DNA from 3 places in the Microcoleus sp. MOSTC5 genome. Region 2 is predicted to be linked to each of the others. Evidence: riboswitches for the same ligand, from Rfam matches in the RefSeq annotation. Region 2 holds a riboswitch; each other region holds the start of a gene.
What was found. Region 2 has a riboswitch for cobalamin ahead of QUA54_RS05965 (CbtB-domain containing protein). Riboswitches for the same ligand answer to the same signal wherever they lie in the genome.
Positions count from the first base shown of each region.

Region 1 (3,279 bases), on a different contig from region 2:
GAGACTCCAAATCATCCTCAACCGCCGCATTAAATCCCAGTAGCACATCGGGGTTAATGTCGCCACCTTTGCAGGGCACAATTTTTACACTCGGACGCAATTCTTGCTGCAACCAGCTTTGGACTTTCTTGTGAGTTTCCGCATCTACGCGATCGACCTTCGTTAAAAGTACCATATCGGCACAGGCTAACTGGTCTTCAAACAATTCCTCGATCGGAGTTTCGTGATCTAAACTAGAATCAGCCTGCCGCTGTGCCATCAAAGCATCGATATCACCGACAAAAGTACCGCTAGCAACAGCTTCGCAATCGACAACAGCAACAACACCGTCTACAGTAGCACCCGTGCGAATTTCCGGCCAGCGAAAAGCTTGAATTAAAGGTTTAGGAAGTGCGAGGCCAGAAGTCTCAATTAAGATACAATCAATTTGTTCTCTGCGCTTCAACAATTCCTGCATAGTCGGCAAGAACTCCTCTTGAACAGTGCAGCAAAGACAACCATTTGTTAGTTCTACAATATTGCTGCTGACATTTTCTTCTTCGTCGCAAACTTGGCAATCGCGCAGCAGTTCTCCGTCAATTCCGATTTCGCCAAATTCGTTAACCAGAACAGCAATGCGGCGACCTTGATTATTTTGCAATAAGTGGCGAATTAAGGTAGTTTTGCCACTACCGAGAAAACCAGTGATGACAGTAACAGGAATTTTGTGCATTGATAATTTTGTGCTTATTTGGTGATGGGATATTTCGTTCCCAAGCAGAGCCTGGGAATACCGATCTAGAGGCTCTGCCTCGCTGGAATAAAGGAGCGCTTTTAATACGAGGCAGAGCCTTTGCGTATGCGTTACCAGGCAAAGCCTAGGAACGAAAGGGAAAAACTAAAGTCCTTACTACAAACCTATCTAATTTGGTAGTGGTGGAATCTTTGCTAAAACGCCTTTTTTCAGAGCTTGAGGACGCTCAGACCAAGGCAAAAAACCGTCCGGTTTGGCATAGTATTGACCCGCGCATTCGAGTACCGCCTCGACGCTTTCCGACTCATTTGCTGGTAAATCGCCAAATAGATAAGTGTACTTTCCAACAGCAGCAAATGACACCGCACAAGAGTGACTGCAAGCACTCATGCACTCAACTTCTTGAATCTCAAATTTATCAGAAAACTCCCAATCTTTAGCGAGTTTCGATAAATCTTCCATAAATTGTTGACCGCCGCTTTTACCTTCGCGCTTGCCGTTTTTCCAAACACTAGCGCAAGCAGTGCAAACAAACAGACTGTGCTTGGTGCGTACAGCCGTGTTAATTCCATCCATCATCCGTACCTCGCAGATGCGTTCAAAAGTGAGTTAGATATCGGCGGGCATTCTGACTTGAGAAACCACAAGAGTTTCATTACAGTTGCGGGACAGCGCCGGACTTGCACCGAACTTTCCCCGTTTCCTCTAGCGGCTGCTCCTCGCTAGAACCGATCGCGAAATCAAATCCTATCACACTTGCCGCCTTTTTTCAAAAAAGTTATGTTTGTAGGAGCGATCGTTTCGTTCGTAGTAAGGACTTTAGTCCTTATAAGATAACGGCTTCAGGACTAAAGTCCTTACTACCAACCATAGTAATTACCTATGAACGCTTTTGCAGACTTTTCCAAACATGGCTATCAAATAAGTCGCGAACTCGGATACAACAGTTTGGGCGGCCGCGTCACCTATCTTGCCACAAAAATTAACACAAAAAAATCCGTTGTAATTAAGCAATTTCAATTTGCCCAGTTAGGTGCTAGCTGGGCAGAATACGAAGCTTACGAACAGGAAATCAAAGTGCTGCAAAATCTGGATTTTCCGGGCATTCCCCGCTATCTCGATTCTTTTCAAACTGACAGCGGTTTCTGCATGGTGCAAGAATACAAAAATGCCGAATCTGCTGTCGCGCGGACTTTTGCGCCGCCGGATATCAAGCAAATTGCGATCGCCACTTTAGAGATTTTAGCTTACCTGCAATCGCAAAAACCGCCCGTAATTCACCGCGACATCAAACCGGAAAACTTGTTAATAGACGAAGACTTAAATGTTTACCTAGTAGACTTCGGTTTTGCACGCTTGGGAGGCGGAAACATCGCCGCCAGCAGCGTCGTCAAAGGCACGATGGGATTCATGCCACCGGAACAAATGTTCAACCGAGAATTAACCAAAGCCTCGGATCTTTACGGCTTGGGGATAACGCTGATTTGTTTGTTAACTGGGACAAAATCTGCGGATGTTGGTAATTTAATTGATGCTAATTATGGCATTCATTTTCGGCATTTAGTACCGCCGTTGCAGCAAGGTTGGATGAATTGGCTGGAAAGGATGGTAGCGCCGAGAATTCAAGATAGATATCAGTCGGCTGCTGATGCTTTAGCTGCACTAGAATCTTTGGATGTCAGCAGCTTGCCGAAAGTGAGAATTGAGCGCGATACGCTGGAATTTGCCGCTACAGAATATGGAGAAACAATAACACAAACCATCGCAATTAGCAACCCAATTCCCGATACAATGCTTTGTGGCAGATGGGAAGTCGCGCCGCATCCGAATGATCCGCCGCATACACCTTACGATCACCCTTGGATCTCGTTTGAGCCGCAGAAATTTGAGAGCAATAATTTTGATGTCAAAATCCTAGTTGATACCAAACAATTGTTGGCAAGTCAAGCTTATGAGCGCTATATAATCTTCCATACAAATTCCGAACCCGACACTTATCAACTCAAAATTAAAGTCACAACAGCTCTCCTTCCTATACCAAAACTAACTACTTTATTGTCTAAGGGCAACCTGATTTTGATCTGCTGGTTGGTGTTATTCGGCTTTCTATTTAGTATGGGCAGCAACTATGACATTGCTTTGGGTATTATTATGAGCTTAGTCTATGGATTTGCAGTTGCTGAAATCACACTCTTAGCAGAATCACATGGAAATAAAAAAACTTGGGTAGGAGGAGTATTAGGATCGCTAATAGGATTAATTTTATATTTTTTCGTTTTGTCTGTTGTTACTGAAGTTATTCGTAATTTACCCCTATCGAACAATACAATTCTATCAATTGCTGCCTCGATAGGGATGGTAATTGCGCTGATATTCTTTAGTTTATGTGGAGCTGCACTTGGAAGTATGATGAATAGGAATTTGGCTATGATTATTGCTATTATCGGGCAATTTTTATTATTTGCATTGTTTGCATTGTTTTCTTTCGTGGCAATGATATTCGATGAGGCTTTCAATGCAGCATTTTTTATTTTCCTAAGCAATTT
Region 1 is NZ_JAUBRK010000017.1:67,701-70,979, reverse strand. It holds gene cobW (cobalamin biosynthesis protein CobW) at 1-712, opposite strand, end outside; gene QUA54_RS11615 (DUF1636 domain-containing protein) at 902-1,312, opposite strand; cobalamin riboswitch at 1,335-1,481, opposite strand; gene QUA54_RS11610 (serine/threonine-protein kinase) at 1,616-3,279, shown strand, end outside.
Region 1: linked by a shared signal. The riboswitch ahead of QUA54_RS11615 (DUF1636 domain-containing protein) and the one ahead of QUA54_RS05965 (CbtB-domain containing protein) in region 2 are both predicted to bind cobalamin.

Region 2 (3,279 bases):
TTTATATGGACACATTAAGGCATCAAATATTAAATGTGTTCCTGCCTATACCGCAATCGCAGATTACTAAAAAATAGTCTGCAATAACAGCCAACTATTTAATCCTACTATAATACTAGCCACTAACCAAGCTAAGGCTTTCAGCCAAAATGGATTCACAAACTCTCCCATTAAGTTGCGGTTTGAGGTAAACATTACCAAGGGAATTACTGCAAAGGGTAATTGCAAACTAAGAATCACTTGACTGAAAACCAGTAAATTAGTTGTACTGCCTTCACCAAACAAGATAATTGTGATCAAAGCCGGTACAATTGCAATCAGTCGAGTCAGCAAGCGCCGCAACCAAGGTCGCAGTCGAAAATTTAGAAACCCTTCCATCACAATCTGTCCTGCAAGAGTTGCAGTCAAAGTTGAATTCTGCCCCGAAGCCAATAAAGCAAACGCAAAAATTGCACTGGCAGAACCCACACCCAGCACTGGAGAAAGCAGTTTGTAAGCATCTTGAATTTCTGCTACTTCTTGATAGCCGGAAAAGTGAAAGCTGGCAGCAGACAATATCAGAATTGCGGAATTAATAAACAAAGCTATTGATAGCGCTACGGTAGAATCAACTGTGCCAAATTTAATTGCTTCCCATTTTTTATCAGCAGTTTCTTCCCAAGAGCGAGTTTGCACGATCGACGAATGCAGGTAGAGATTGTGGGGCATCACAGTTGCCCCTAAAATACCAACCGCAATATAAAGCATTGCCTGATTTTGCAAAATCTCTAGGTTGGGAACATAACCGAGTAAAACTCCTCCGGCATCTGGTTTGGCAAAAATCATTTCGGCTATAAAGCAACCGCCAATAATTGCAATAATCGTAATCACCAAAGCTTCGATATAACGAAAGCCTTTTCCTTGTAAAAATAACACCATTATTACATCTAGCGCAGTGATGCACACTCCCCAAACTAAGGGAATGCCAAATAGCAATTGCAGTCCGATCGCACTTCCAACAAGTTCCGCTAAATCGCAAGCCGAAATAGCAATTTCACAAAGTATCCACAGCACAAAACTGACTCGCGGACTGAAATAATCTCGACAAGCTTGTGCCAAATCTCGTCCCGTTGCCACTCCCAAACGCACGCAGAGTGATTGCAGCAAAATTGCCATCAAATTAGATAGCAAAATCACACTTAATAGCGCATAGCCAAACTTTGCTCCCCCCGCTAAGTCAGTCGCCCAGTTTCCCGGGTCCATGTAACCCACTGAAACCAAATATCCAGGCCCTGCGTAGGCCAGCATTTTACGCCAGAAACCTTTACTGTTGGGAACCGGGATGCTGCGGTGGACTTCAGGAAGGCTGGGTCTGTTTTCCGGGGGAGTCATTGGTTTTATTGTTAAATTATTTTCATATTGTTTTCATAATCTCACAAATTCCGTTAAATTTCATCAGTCGTATGGCTCAAAATGCGCCAAAGTTGCAAGAAATATGAAGTTGTGTATTTTTTATCTAACACTCCAGGTAATGTGAATGCAGCAACAGAATGTGTGATATGCTCTGAATATCAAATCGGTTCTGGTGAGGAACAGCCACCAGAGGTAACGGGGAAAGTTCGGTGTAAGTCCGGCACTGTCCCGCAACTGTGAAGGAGACAAGTTCTCCAAGTCAGGATGCCCGCCGACACCCAAATTTACTTTATTCATCTGCGAGGTACATGATGACTACTCAATCTTCTTCTTCTTCGGTTTGGCAACAAACGGCACGGTTGACGCTTTCAACACCCGTGCAAGCGACGCTCTACATCTCCCTATTCGCTTTGACTGTCTGGACTGTTTACTTTACAACCTATCCCGCCGTCCATAACAAGGTACACTCTCTGCGCCACCACACTTTGATGGTTAGTTGTCACTAGACAAGATTGTTTTTATTTGAGATATTGCACTGCGATTCGTTTAATCTGTTGGGGCGGGTAAACCTGCGAGCTTTCTCACAGTGCAGACAGGTTAAATAAACCCGCCCCCCACCCCGCGCGAGATTCCTTAAAAGTCCAGAATTAAAATGTCAAAATTAAAGTTTTCTGCGCTCATCAGTGCTGTCTGCATGATGAGTATCTTTTTCTATGGTTGGGTTGGGTTTTCGCAGTCTCCACAATCAACTGTGCGACTGACTTCTGAACCCCCAATCAGCCAGATTTTACCCTTTGAAGCCGAGGCAACTACACCTTTATCTCCAGTGTCGTTAAAGCTGCAAGCTTTAGATGCGGTGGGGATTCCCTTAGAGAATGCTCGAATTAGTTTGACAATTTTAACTCCGCCTAAAAATCATTGGTTTACCACCGATTTTCCGATCGTGGAGGGAACAAAGTTGCTGGATATAGAGGCTGTTGCAGCTAAAGGTGAGTTACAAATCCAGCAAATGCTGCCCATTAGGGGAAATTATCAATTGTTAGCAAAGGTGACTCCGATCGCAGAAAATGCTTTTACTCCTATTCAGCAAACTTTAACACTATCCGTGCCGGAAAACGGGGTGAAGTATCGCAATTTTGGGATTTTAGCTGTGATTTTGTTGGTTGTTGGGCTAGGTGGCGGCTTGGCGATTGGAGGAAAGCCCAAAATCCAAGCAGGAGAAATAGCGCCTGAAAGAGTGCGATTGCTGTTAAGTGGGGCGATAATAATTGCGATCGCTACCTTGTTATATGTTAATGTCAGTGCTGAAATTGCCCAGTCTGAGATGTCGATGCCAATGTCTCACATGACAGAATCTAAACCGACAGAAAAAACTAGCCCCATTGTGCAATCTCAGGGTTTACAGGTGCGACTTTCTGGAGATGTTAGTGCGACAGTAGGGAAAGCTGCTAATTTACAAGTTCAAGTCACCGATACCAAAACAAATCAGCCAGTCACAGATGTATTGTTCAATGTTAAAGTCACCCAACTCGAAAATGATTGGATTGCTTTTGCCTACAAAGGTGTCCCGGATGCAGCCGGAAAACTGATATGGCAAGAGCAGTTTTTTGATGGCGCACCTCACAAAGTAGAGGTAGAAGTTTCTCCCCAACCCAACGGGGCCCGTCAGTTTTCACCATTCCAGGTTTTACAAAGTATTGAAGTTGAGGGAGTCGCGCCTCCTCTTTCAGTGCGGTTGACTGTTTTAGCTTACTTTACAGGCATTGTAATCGCGGGGATGGCGATCGGATTTGGATTGCAGCGCCGTTTGCTTGGGCTGCGGCTGAGAGTAGGGCGCATTTAACCGGATTTCGGATAATTTAATTTAAGTGCGATCGACTATGATTA
Region 2 is NZ_JAUBRK010000008.1:115,771-119,049, reverse strand. It holds partial or broken gene QUA54_RS05975 (transposase) at 1-45, opposite strand, end outside; gene QUA54_RS05970 (Nramp family divalent metal transporter) at 67-1,371, opposite strand; cobalamin riboswitch at 1,540-1,682, shown strand; gene QUA54_RS05965 (CbtB-domain containing protein) at 1,701-1,898, shown strand; gene QUA54_RS05960 (hypothetical protein) at 2,045-3,235, shown strand.

Region 3 (3,279 bases), on a different contig from region 2:
CATTCAATTACTGTTCGTGTCAATTCATATAATTCATTAATTAAGTTCATAAAAGTCATATTTGTAATAGCTGTTGGAGGAAGTGCGATCGCCCTTATTCAAATCTAGCCCGCTAAACTAACGATAATACGAGAATTATCAACAATAGGACTTACCCACCGACGATCGGAAACCGGGTTTTCTACTGCATCTGCGATGCTCTAACGAAGTATTTTCGTAAAAAACCCGGTTTTTGGGCCCCCATGCTAAGTCCCAAGAATAAATTTAGCGTTGAAATACTGCGCTTAAAATGGTTAAAACCGTGCAACCAAACACGGCTTCCAATGTATATCTTCGCGAAGGTTTATAAGGGGAAGAATGCCAAACGCGCAGTTCTCCATTAAAGCCGCGCGACGCTAAACTCAAGGAAACTTGACGGTAGTTTTCCAAAGTTCGCTGAAGCAATTGCCCGATTAAAATGCCTAAACTCTGCATTCCCCGCTTCCAAGTGCGGTAGCCACAGCGCGAGTTTTGGGCTATCCAAAGTTCATCGGCGATCGCCAATAAGCTAAAAATAAACCGATACATTAGTAATAGCAGTTCTGTGACTAACTCTGGACAGCGTAATTGTCTGAGAATCTGCAAAATTTCGGTAAATGGAACCGTCAAGAGGATGAAATACATACAGCTTGTCGATGCGAAGGCGCGGGCAAATAGCAAGCTCACTTGGTATATCCCAGTGCGGCTCACATAGAGATAAAAAGTGCCGATGCTAATACCCCAACCTCGCCAGATATCCCACTGAATTGCGGGGATACGATCGCCCGCAACCGCACTCATCGCCAAAGCAGGCAAACTTGTCAGCAAAAATATCAACGGTAGCGACAGCAACCGCAAATACAGTTTCCCCGGAATACCCGCATAGACGACGATCCAGACAGCCAACCAAAGGGCGATCGACAACTGGACGATCGCCCCAGAAACCAGAGAAAGAATTAACAGGGCGATCGCAAAGGATAATTTGTGGATTGGCGGCAACCCGCGCAAGCGATTTGTATAAGCCAGACTGTCAATCTGATGGTTCATTCTGACGGCTATTCATCATCAGATTTTTGTCGCTGCGATCGCCCCTTATACAACCCAATGACGTACCCAACTACGCCAGCCCCGATTGCCGCTTGAGACGCAAACAATAGAGTTGAAATTTCTCCGCTAGCCGGCTCAAACAAGTGATTAAACCAAGGTTTATAATCCGGTTGAATTTCCGTAATTGCTTTCTTAGCTTGGTCATCGGCACCGCCATATTCACCTCGCACAAAAACGAGAGGAAACGCTGCCAAAACCATCACCGCGCCAGCCAACAGCCAATTTTGCCGCGAAATGGATTGGTGATTTTTTGTAGGTTTTTGATTCACTGCTTATGACTCCTGTCTCAATAATTTCAAAGTTTCCAACTCCGGCTTCCCGTAAGAATGCAGCCAATTCCACACTAATACAGTCAGCAATCCCTCACTAATAGCCAGGGGTACTTGAGTGATAGCAAAGATGCCAGCAAACTTGATAAACGAAGCCATAAAACCGCCGCTTGCTGCGGGGAAAGCTAATGCTAATTGAATCGAAGTCGTCACATAAGTCAGCAAATCTGCCAAAGCCGCCGCACAAAAAATTGCCGCCCGCTGGCTACCAGTTCGCAACAGCAATTGATAGATAAAATAGGCAGCGAAAGGGCCGACAATCGCCATCGAAAACATATTCGCTCCCAGCGTTGTCAACCCACCATGCGCTAACAGTAACGTTTGAAAAAGCAGCACTAAAGCACCGAGTACCGCCATCACCGAAGGGCCGAATAAAATCGCACCCAAACCCGTACCTGTTGGGTGAGAACAACTGCCCGTTACCGATGGAATTTTTAAAGCAGAAAGTACAAAAGTAAACGCACCAGCTAAAGCTAGCAATAGTTTAAGTTCTGGGTGTTCTTTTGTAATGCGAGTAATTGAGCGCAAACCTACTGCAAAAAAAGGCAACGCCACCATCCACCAAAATGCCGCCCATTGCACCGGTAAAAAACCTTCCGAAATGTGCATAGCTGCGGCGGGCGTTGCCGAGGCCAGGACAATATAACAACTCAAGCCAGCCATCAATCCCAAGCTGACCAATTTCCGATTTCCGGTCTTCACGCTGAACCTCGCAGATGAGACAATGTAAATTAACACATCGGCGGGCATCCTGACTCAGAAAGCGACATCACTTTCATTACAGTTGCGGGACAGCGCCGGACTTGCACCGAACTTTCCCCGTTTCCTCTAACGGCTGCTCCCCATTAGAACCGAATCGTTAGCCTTAGTATAGTCGATCGCGTAAGTCTCAGCAAATATTTTACAAAAATTACATCAGATTAACTAAATCAAAATTACCTATCATCTTCTCTTCTCTTCCTTCGCGTCTTTGCGGTTCGTTCAATAAATACTATCGCCAAACAAATCAACGGTATAATATTAGTAATTTTTGAGGAAAGCCGCAATGTTACAGTACAACTTGCCGAGGAACTTGCCCTCCGCCGATGAACTACCAGACTCAGATGAAACACCTGTGGATAACGAACTGCAAGAACTAATACCGGGATTGCTAAAAGCAATCTTGCTGATACTTTGGTCAGAGCGCATGGATTGGTTTTTTGGCATAGATATGGGTATCTATTATCACCCCGATAAACCTGCCATTGTGCCAGATGCTTTCTTGAGTTTAGGTGTAGAAAGGTTTTATGATGAAGAATTGCGTCCCAGTTACGTGCTGTGGGACGAAAATGTTTTGCCGACTTTTGTACTGGAAGTAGTTTCCCCAACTTATCGCAAGGAATACAGCACAAAGTTGGAGGAATATCAAGCTTTAGGCGTACTTTATTACGTCATTTATTCTTCCCGCCGCCGCCGTAAACCCCGTTTGGAAGTACATAAGTTAGTCAATGGGAAGTACGAGTTACAGCCAGGACATCCAGTTTGGATGTCAGAAATTGGTTTGGGGATTGGTTGTGAAAGGGGAAATTATTCTGGGGTGACAAGAGAGTGGTTGTATTGGTATGATGCCGATGGAAAACGTTATCTGACTCCTGAAGAACAGGTGAAAGAATCAGCCCAGCGCGCCGATCGACTAGCTCAGCGATTGCGGGAGTTGGGGATAGATCCTGATAATCAGACCTGATGGCAATCAAGAGTACCAGACTGACAGACTTTAGACGCTCAGAAACCGGGTTTTTCAATCGAGATCGATCGTCCTCAACGGAGGATTTTCTGGAAAAAACCC
Region 3 is NZ_JAUBRK010000026.1:67,198-70,476, forward strand. It holds gene cbiQ (cobalt ECF transporter T component CbiQ) at 265-1,065, opposite strand; gene QUA54_RS16230 (energy-coupling factor ABC transporter substrate-binding protein) at 1,074-1,394, opposite strand; gene QUA54_RS16235 (energy-coupling factor ABC transporter permease) at 1,398-2,117, opposite strand; cobalamin riboswitch at 2,179-2,325, opposite strand; gene QUA54_RS16240 (Uma2 family endonuclease) at 2,500-3,177, shown strand.
Region 3: linked by a shared signal. The riboswitch ahead of QUA54_RS16235 (energy-coupling factor ABC transporter permease) and the one ahead of QUA54_RS05965 (CbtB-domain containing protein) in region 2 are both predicted to bind cobalamin.